Mumia flava: one gene and its partner. The protein of the gene in region 1 binds, or shares a complex with, the protein of each later gene. Links are inferred from orthologs where the notes say so. Each region holds a gene or a part of one and is shown in the gene's direction. Other genes may lie near its edges.

What was found.
Region 2: the proteins of CLV56_RS08265 (region 1) and dnaN are in contact, whole or in part, in a cryo-EM structure (PDB 8GIZ), measured with the Escherichia coli proteins. The link is inferred for Mumia flava from one-to-one orthologs.

Annotation. Positions count from the first base shown.
Region 1 is NZ_PGEZ01000001.1:1,745,441-1,749,782, reverse strand. Bases 1-2,898 are described here. They hold CLV56_RS08265 (DNA polymerase III subunit gamma and tau), read left to right. Parts: upstream 1-327; coding sequence 328-2,469; downstream 2,470-2,898. Other genes in these bases: CLV56_RS08260 (alpha/beta hydrolase), read left to right, coding at 2,498-2,898. Outside these bases: more of CLV56_RS08260, read left to right, coding at 2,899-3,508; CLV56_RS08255 (aminodeoxychorismate synthase component I), read left to right, coding at 3,511-4,342. UniProt on the Escherichia coli protein: Part of the beta sliding clamp loading complex, which hydrolyzes ATP to load the beta clamp onto primed DNA to form the DNA replication pre-initiation complex.
Region 2 is NZ_PGEZ01000001.1:1,978,523-1,982,031, reverse strand. The notes cover bases 1-2,946. They hold dnaN (DNA polymerase III subunit beta), read left to right. Parts: upstream 1-873; coding sequence 874-2,019; downstream 2,020-2,946. Other genes in these bases: recF (DNA replication/repair protein RecF), read left to right, coding at 2,939-2,946; gnd (phosphogluconate dehydrogenase (NAD(+)-dependent, decarboxylating)), read left to right, coding at 2,059-2,934; dnaA (chromosomal replication initiator protein DnaA), read left to right, coding at 1-430. Also shown: more of recF, read left to right, coding at 2,947-3,509. UniProt on the Escherichia coli protein: Confers DNA tethering and processivity to DNA polymerases and other proteins. Acts as a clamp, forming a ring around DNA (a reaction catalyzed by the clamp-loading complex) which diffuses in an ATP-independent manner freely and bidirectionally along dsDNA.

The DNA of each region.
Region 1 (4,342 bases):
ACTTGTGGACGACGCGCCGAGGACCTGTGGATGTTTCTCCACGACCTGTGAACATCGCTGTGGATTGCGAAAAAAAGGCGTGATTCGGACACCTGCCCCCTTGTCGTGTCGCGCTCGGACCCGGTAGGAACGAATCTGGCGTTTCTCGAGGGCGCCGTGCGAGGAAGCAGCAAGACCCCCGGAGGCCCCGCGACGCCCGAGAGCGCCGCGGGGCCTTGCGCATCCGCGCGGTCGACGCCCGCCGACACGCGCGGAACGACCACAGGGACGACACGGACGTGGAGTTCCGTCGGGATCGATCGTTAGGGTTGCTGCGTGGACGAACCGATGGCTCTGTACCGGCGCTACCGACCGGAGACCTTCGCCGAGGTGATCGGCCAGTCCCATGTCACCGAGCCGCTGCGGCACGCGCTGGCCAACAACCGCGTCAACCACGCGTACCTCTTCTCCGGGCCGCGCGGCTGCGGCAAGACGACGAGCGCACGCATCCTCGCTCGCGCCCTGAACTGCGAGCAGGCGCCGGTCGCCGATCCGTGCGGCGAGTGCAAGAGCTGTCGGGACCTCGCCCGCGGCGGGCCGGGCAGCATCGACGTGATCGAGATCGACGCTGCGAGCCACGGTGGTGTGGACGATGCTCGTGACCTGCGCGAGCGTGCGTTCTTCTCTCCGGTCGAGAGCCGCTACAAGGTCTACATCATCGACGAGGCGCACATGGTCTCCAGTCAGGGGTTCAACGCCCTGCTGAAGCTCGTCGAGGAGCCGCCGCCCCACCTCAAGTTCATCTTCGCGACCACCGAGCCCGAGAAGGTGATCGGGACGATCCGCTCGCGGACGCACCACTACCCGTTCCGGCTCGTCCCTCCGAAGGTGCTCTCGACCTACCTCGAGGACCTCTGCAGGACCGAGGGTGTCGCGCTGGAGCCGACCGCGCTCCCTCTCGTCGTGCGTGCCGGCGGGGGGTCGGTCCGGGACACCCTCAGCGTCCTGGACCAGCTGATCAGCGGTGCCACCGACGACGGCGTCAGCTACGCGCTCGCGGCGGGTCTGCTCGGATACACGCCGGACTCGCTGCTCGACGAGGTCATCGACGCCTTCGCCGCCGGTGACGGCGCGGCCGTCTTCGCGGCGGTCGACAAGGTCGTGGAGACCGGCCAGGACCCACGGCGCTTCGCCGAGGACCTGCTGCAGCGCCTGCGTGACCTCGTGATCGTTGCGCACGTCCCCGACGCCCTCGCGAAGGGCCTGCTGGAGATCCCCGGGGATCGTGCCGAGCGGGTCGAGAACGAGGCGTCGCGCTTCGGCAAGGCCGACCTCACGCGCGCGGCCGAGGTCGTGAGTGACGGTCTGACCGAGCTGCGGGGCGCGACGGCGCCACGGCTGCTGCTCGAGCTGATCTGCGCCCGGATCCTGCTGCCGGGTTCCGACGCGACGCCGGACGGGATCCAGGCGCGTCTCGACCGGATCGAGCGCCGCCTCTCGATCGCCGAGCAGGCCCCGCCGCCCGCCGCCGCTGCGCCGGACCCGGCGCCCGCCGGTCGAGGCGCGAGCGAGGTGACCCCTCCCGCTGGTCGAGGCGGGAGCGAAGCGAGCGATCGAGACCCCGCCCCGGCGCCCGCTGGTCGAGGCGGGAGCGAGGTGACCCCTCCCGCTGGTCGAGGCGGGAGCGAAGCGAGCGATCGAGACCCCGCCCCGGCGCCCGCTGGTCGAGGCGGGAGCGAGGCGACCCCTCCCGCTGGTCGAGGCGCGAGCGAAGCGAGCGATCGAGACCCCGCCCCCGCCGCCGGCACGCCCGGAGTCGCTGACGTACGCCGGGTGTGGCCGGACGTGCTCGACGCGGTCCGTCAGCAGCGCCGGTTCACGTGGGTGATGCTCAGCCAGAACGCCCAGGTCCACTCCGTCGAGGGGTCCACGGTGACCGTCGGGCTGGTGAACGCCGGAGCGCGCGACTCGTTCGCCCGGTCCGGCTCCGACAAGGTGCTGATTGCCGCTCTGGTCGAGGTGCTCGGCGGGACGTGGAAGGTCGAGGCGATCGTCGATCCGTCCGCCGCCGGCGGCTCGGGCTCCGGTGGCTCGGGGTCACGTGGTGCGCAGCCGACGTCTCCGCCGGAGCCGGAGCGGCCGGCCGCCAACCCCGGGGCAGGGGGTGCCGCCGCCGGAGGACCCGCATCCGCGGCGCCGGCCGGAGGACCGCCCCCGGAGTCCCCTGATCCGTCACCGCCCTTCGAGCCGGACGTGCCGGCCGGCGCGTCCGATGCGGCGCGCCCGCCGTCGTCGGCTCGCGCCAGCGCCGACGCCATCGCGGCGGCGCGCGCGAGCATCCGGGCCGAGCGCGGAGCCGACGCGGCGTACGATCCTGATTCGCACGCCGACGCCGACGACCCGGCGATGGACTCCGACGGGCTCAGCCACGAGGAGCTGCTGAGCCGCACGCTCGGCGCCCAGGTGATCGGCGAGGTGCCGCACGAGTGACGGACGCGTCCGTCTTGGAGGAGACACGATGACGACCTGGCAGCCCGACGTCCTCGGCGAGGGGTACGAGCAGCACCGGATCGACCTCGGCGACGATCCCGACGGGCAGGGCCCGATCGACGCGACCCTGGTGCGACGAGTCCCGCGGGACGGCGAGCAGGTCCGGGGCGCGGTGCTCTACGTCCACGGCTTCAGCGACTACTTCTTCCAGCGCGAGCTCGCGGACTTCTTCGCCGAGCGCGGCTACGCGTTCTACGCTCTCGACCTGCGCAAGTGCGGGCGCTCGCTCAAGGCGGGTCACACGGCGCACTACGTGTCCGACCTGGCGCTGTACGACGCGGAGCTGGACCGGGCGCTGCAGGTCGTGCGTGCGGAGGCCGGCGGCGCAGACGTGCTGGCCGTCGCACACTCCACGGGCGGGCTCGTGCTCTCGTTGTGGCTCGACCGGGTCAACCGGCGTCCGGGCGGCACCGCTGCGGCAGGGATCCGTGGTCTGATCCTGAACAGCCCGTGGTTCGACCTGCAGGGCGCCCCGTACCTCCGCTCGATCGGCACCGAGGTCGTCAAGCTCGTCGGTCGTCTCAAGCCGACGACGCCGATCAAGCTGCCGCCCGGCGGCGCGTACGGCGAGAGCCTGTCGATCACCCACCAGGGCGAGTGGGAGTTCGACGTGGCGTGGAAGCCGATCGAGGGGTTCCCCGTGACGTTCGGCTGGATGCGCGCGATCCGGATCGGGCACGCCGCGCTGCACCGGGGTCTGGACATCGGGGTGCCGGCGCTCGTGCTGCGCTCCACGCGCACGCACTTCGCCACGGCGTACGGTCCTGAGGTCGACGCGGCCGACGCCGTGCTCGACGTCCGTCAGATCGCCCGCTGGTCCGGATGCCTCGGGGACCACACCGAGATCGTCCCGATCGACGGCGCGCGCCACGACGTGTTCCTGTCCCGGTCGGAGCCCCGCGCCGCGGCGTACGCCACCATCGACCGCTGGCTCGACACGAACCTCCCGGCTCAGGCCCCCGCGCCCGCAGCCGACTGAGGATGCTGCGGCGCCGGCTCGGCACGATTGGTACGGCCGACCTGCTGCGCCGGTTGCGCGGCCGCGACGGGCTCGTCGCGCTGATCGGGTCGTGGGACGACGGGCGCGAGGTCGTCGCGTACGAGCCGTCGCGCACCCTCGGCGCCGACGAGGATCCGTTCGACCTGCCGCTCGACGTCGTGTCGGGGCGGTCACCCCACGACGAGGACGGAGCGGTGGAGGCCGGCGAGGTGCCGTCGTTCGCGCCCGCCTGGCTCGGCTGGTGGGGGTACCGGCTGGGCCATCGCCTCGAGGCGACCGGACCGCAGCCGTCCCGCCCGAACCCCCTCCCCGACGCCCGCCTGGCGCGCTACGACACCGTGCTGCGCCGGATCGACGGCGTGTGGTGGTTCGAGTCGGTCGCCGGGCCGCTCGAGGCCGAGGCACGGCTCGAGGACGTGCGCCGTGTGGTGGCGCGGTCGGCACCCCCGCCGGCCTCGTACGACCTCTCGGACTTCGCCGCCCGACCGGACGGTGACGCGCACCGGGCGGCGGTGGCGCGGACGATCGCGCACATCCGGGCCGGCGACCTGTTCCAGGCGAACGTGTGCCTGAGGCTCGAAGCGGCCTTCGACGGCGACCCGCTGGAGCTGTTCCTCGCCGGGATCGACGCGCTGCGGCCCGCGTACGCCGCGTTCGTCGCCGACGAGGGCCGCGCGGTCGTGAGCCTGTCGCCCGAGCTGTACCTGCGCCGACGGGGTCGGCACGTGCTTTCGAGCCCGATCAAGGGCACGGCGCCGTCGTCGGCGGACCCTGCCGCCCTGGCCGCGTCGGTGAAGGACCGTGCTGAGAACG
Region 2 (3,509 bases), 230 kb from region 1 along the record:
CATCCGCGAGCTCGAGGGCGCTCTGATCCGAGCGACGGCGTTCGCGAGCCTCAACCACCAGCCCGTCGACCTCTCGCTCGCCGAGATCGTCCTGAAGGACCTCATCCCCGAGGGGGGCGAGCCGGAGATCACCGCCGGCCTCATCATCGCGCAGACCGCGAACTACCTCGAGTACTCCATCGAGGAGATCTGCGGGGCCAGCCGCTCGCGCGGCCTCGTCCAGGCGCGCCAGATCGCGATGTACCTGTGCCGTGAGCTCACCGACCTCTCGCTGCCGAAGATCGGCCAGCACTTCGGCGGTCGCGACCACACGACCGTCATGTACGCCGAGCGGAAGATCCGCACGCTGATGGGCGAGCGTCGGACGGTCTTCAACCATGTCACCGAGCTCACCAACCGGATCAAGCAGCAGGCGCGCCAGGCCGGCTGAGGTCTCGAGCCACCCGCAACCGCGGATTCTTGTGTTCCCACACTTGGGGAAACTCCTGGGGAAAACACGGGATCCGGGTGGACGACCCACCCGGTCACCGGTGGACGGGTTGGGGAGGACGCCCGCTCCGTCCACCGCCGTCCCCCACCGAGCGCCGTCCGTCCCCCAGCTCGTCCACGAGGGCAAAGAGTGCCTGACCAGCGCCGACGAAGGTTCTCCACAGTTTCGACAGTGGCGAAGACGATGATGAGAACAACAAGATCTCTCCCGTACGACGAAGTCCTCCACAGCTCCGACCTGGGGATGAAGGACCAGATGTCCCTGAGTGGTCGGGTGCCGGTCGGGCGTGGCAGGATTCCCAACAACGTGTCGTTCCGCCCGCACAGCGTCGTGGCGACCCGACCCGCTCGGCCTGTCCAGACCCAGACCCGGAGGCTCTCCGCGTGAAGTTCCGCATCGATCGCGACGCGCTGGCGGACGCCGTCGCATGGACGGCGCGCAGCCTGCCCGTCCGACCCCCGAGCGTCCCGGTGCTGGCCGGTCTCATGGTCGAGAGCACCGACGGCGGGATCGCCCTGTCGGGGTTCGACTACGAGACCTCGGCCAGGACGACCGTCGACGCCGACGTCGCCGACGAAGGTCGCGTCCTCGTGTCGGGTCGGCTGCTGGCCGACATCTGCAAGTCCCTCCCGTCCCGGCCGGTCGACGTCGTCCTGGACGGCCCGAAGGTGTCGGTCACCTGCGGGAGTGCGCGCTTCAGCCTCCAGACGATGCCCGTCGCCGACTACCCCGCCCTCCCGGCCGTCCCGAACGCCGCGGGGACGGTCAGTGCCGACGAGTTCGCGACCGCCGTCGGCCAGGCGGTCGCGGCCGCGGGACGTGACGACGTGCTCGCCCTGCTGACCGGAGTCCGGATCGAGTTCGAGGGCTCGACCATCGCCCTGCTCGCCACGGACCGGTTCCGCGCGAGCCTGCGCGAGCTCCCGTGGTTCCCGAACGACCCCGCGCTCTCGACCTCCGCGGTCGTCCCCGCCAAGGCCCTCTCCGACATCGCGAAGTCGTTCACCGCGGGCGGCGACCTGACGATCGCCGTCTCGGGTCAGGACGACGGGCAGAGCCTGATCGGGTTCGAGGGCTCGACCGCCGCCGGCACCCGGCGTACGACGACGCGGCTGCTCGAGGGCGAGTTCCCCAAGGTGCGCCAGCTGTTCTCCGCGGCCTCGGAGACCGTCGCGTACGTCGGCACCGCCGACCTCGTCGATGCCGTTCGCCGTGTCTCGCTCGTCGCGGAGCGCAACACGCCTGTGCGGATGACGTTCTCCGAGGGCCAGGTGCTGCTGGAGGCGGGCAGCGGCGACGACGCGCAGGCCCAGGAGACCCTCGAGGCGACCGTGGAGGGCGAGGGCCTGGCGATCGGCTTCAACCCGACCTTCCTCCTCGAAGGACTGCAGGTTCTCGGGAAGCCGATGGTCCACATGTCGTTCACCCAGCCCAGCCGGCCGGCGTCCCTGGCCGGGGTCCAGGAGGCGGGTGAGCAGCCCGGCTCGACGTTCCGCTACCTGATCATGCCGGTGCGACTGCCCAGCTGAGTGCTCGCGCCGCAGGACCCGACCCACGAAGGAGCACCGATGCACATCGGACTGATCGGACTCGGCAAGATGGGCGGCAACATGCGCGAGCGGATGCGTCGCGCGGGGATCACCGTCGTCGGCTTCGACCGGGACGCGTCGCTGTGCGACGTGACGTCCCTCGGCGCGCTGGTCGAGGCGCTGCCGGCGCCACGCGTGGTGTGGGTGATGGTGCCCTCCGGCGACCCGACCCACGAGACCATCGCCCAGCTGCGTGGCCTGATGGATGCCGGCGACGTGGTCGTCGACGGCGGCAACTCCCGCTGGACCGACGACAAGCGGCACGCGGACGAGCTGGCCGAGCGCGGGATCGGTTTCGTCGACTGCGGCGTGAGCGGGGGCGTGTGGGGCCTGCAGGAGGGCTACGCGCTGATGGTGGGCGGATCCGCCGACCACATCGAGCTGGTCCAGCCGGCCTTCGACGCGCTGCGGCCGAGCCCGGAGTCGGGGTTCGTCCGCGCCGGCGGCGTCGGGGCGGGCCACTTCGCGAAGATGGTCCACAACGGCATCGAGTACGGCATGATGCAGTCCTACGCCGAGGGGTACGAGCTCCTGGAGAAGGCGGACCTGGTGGAGAACGTCCCGGAGGTGTTCGACTCCTGGCGCGAGGGCACCGTGATCCGGTCGTGGCTCCTGGACCTGTTCGCCGCCGCGCTCGCGGACGACCCGGACCTGGCCCGCCTGCGCGGGTACGCCGACGACTCCGGCGAGGGACGCTGGACGCTCGAGGCCGCGATCGAGCACGCGGTCCCGATGAACGCGATCGCCGCATCGCTGTTCGCCCGCTTCGCCTCGCGTCAGGACGACTCGCCGGCGATGAAGGCGATCGCGGCGATGCGCAACCAGTTCGGCGGTCACGCGGTCCACACGCAGTAGTCCCGTGCACGTCACCCGCCTGTCGCTGCACGACTTCCGGTCGTACCCCGAGCTCGAGCTCGACCTCGCGCCGGGCGTCGGGACGTTCGTGGGGTCGAACGGCCAGGGCAAGACGAACCTCGTCGAGGCGATCGACTACCTCGCGACGCTCGGGTCGCACCGCGTCTCGTCGGACGCGCCGCTGGTCCGGGTCGGCGCCGACCGTGCGGTCGTGCGCGCGAGGGTCGTCCGGGACACCCGCGAGGCGGTGCTCGAGATCGAGATCACGCCCGGTCGGGCCAACCGTGCCCGGGTGAACCGCGCGCCGCTCCCCCGTACCCGCGACCTGCTCGGCTGGGTGCGCTCGGTCGTCTTCTCTCCCGAGGACCTGGCGCTGGTGAAGGGCGACCCCGGTGAGCGGCGCCGCTTCCTCGATGCCCTGCTGGTGCTGCGCAGCCCGCGGATGGCGGGCGTGCGCGCGGACTACGAGCGAGCGCTGCGCCAGCGCAACTCCCTGCTCAAGTCCGCACGTGCCGCCGGGCGCAACGCCGCTCTGGGGACCCTCGACGTGTGGGACGAGCAGCTCGCCGCGTTCG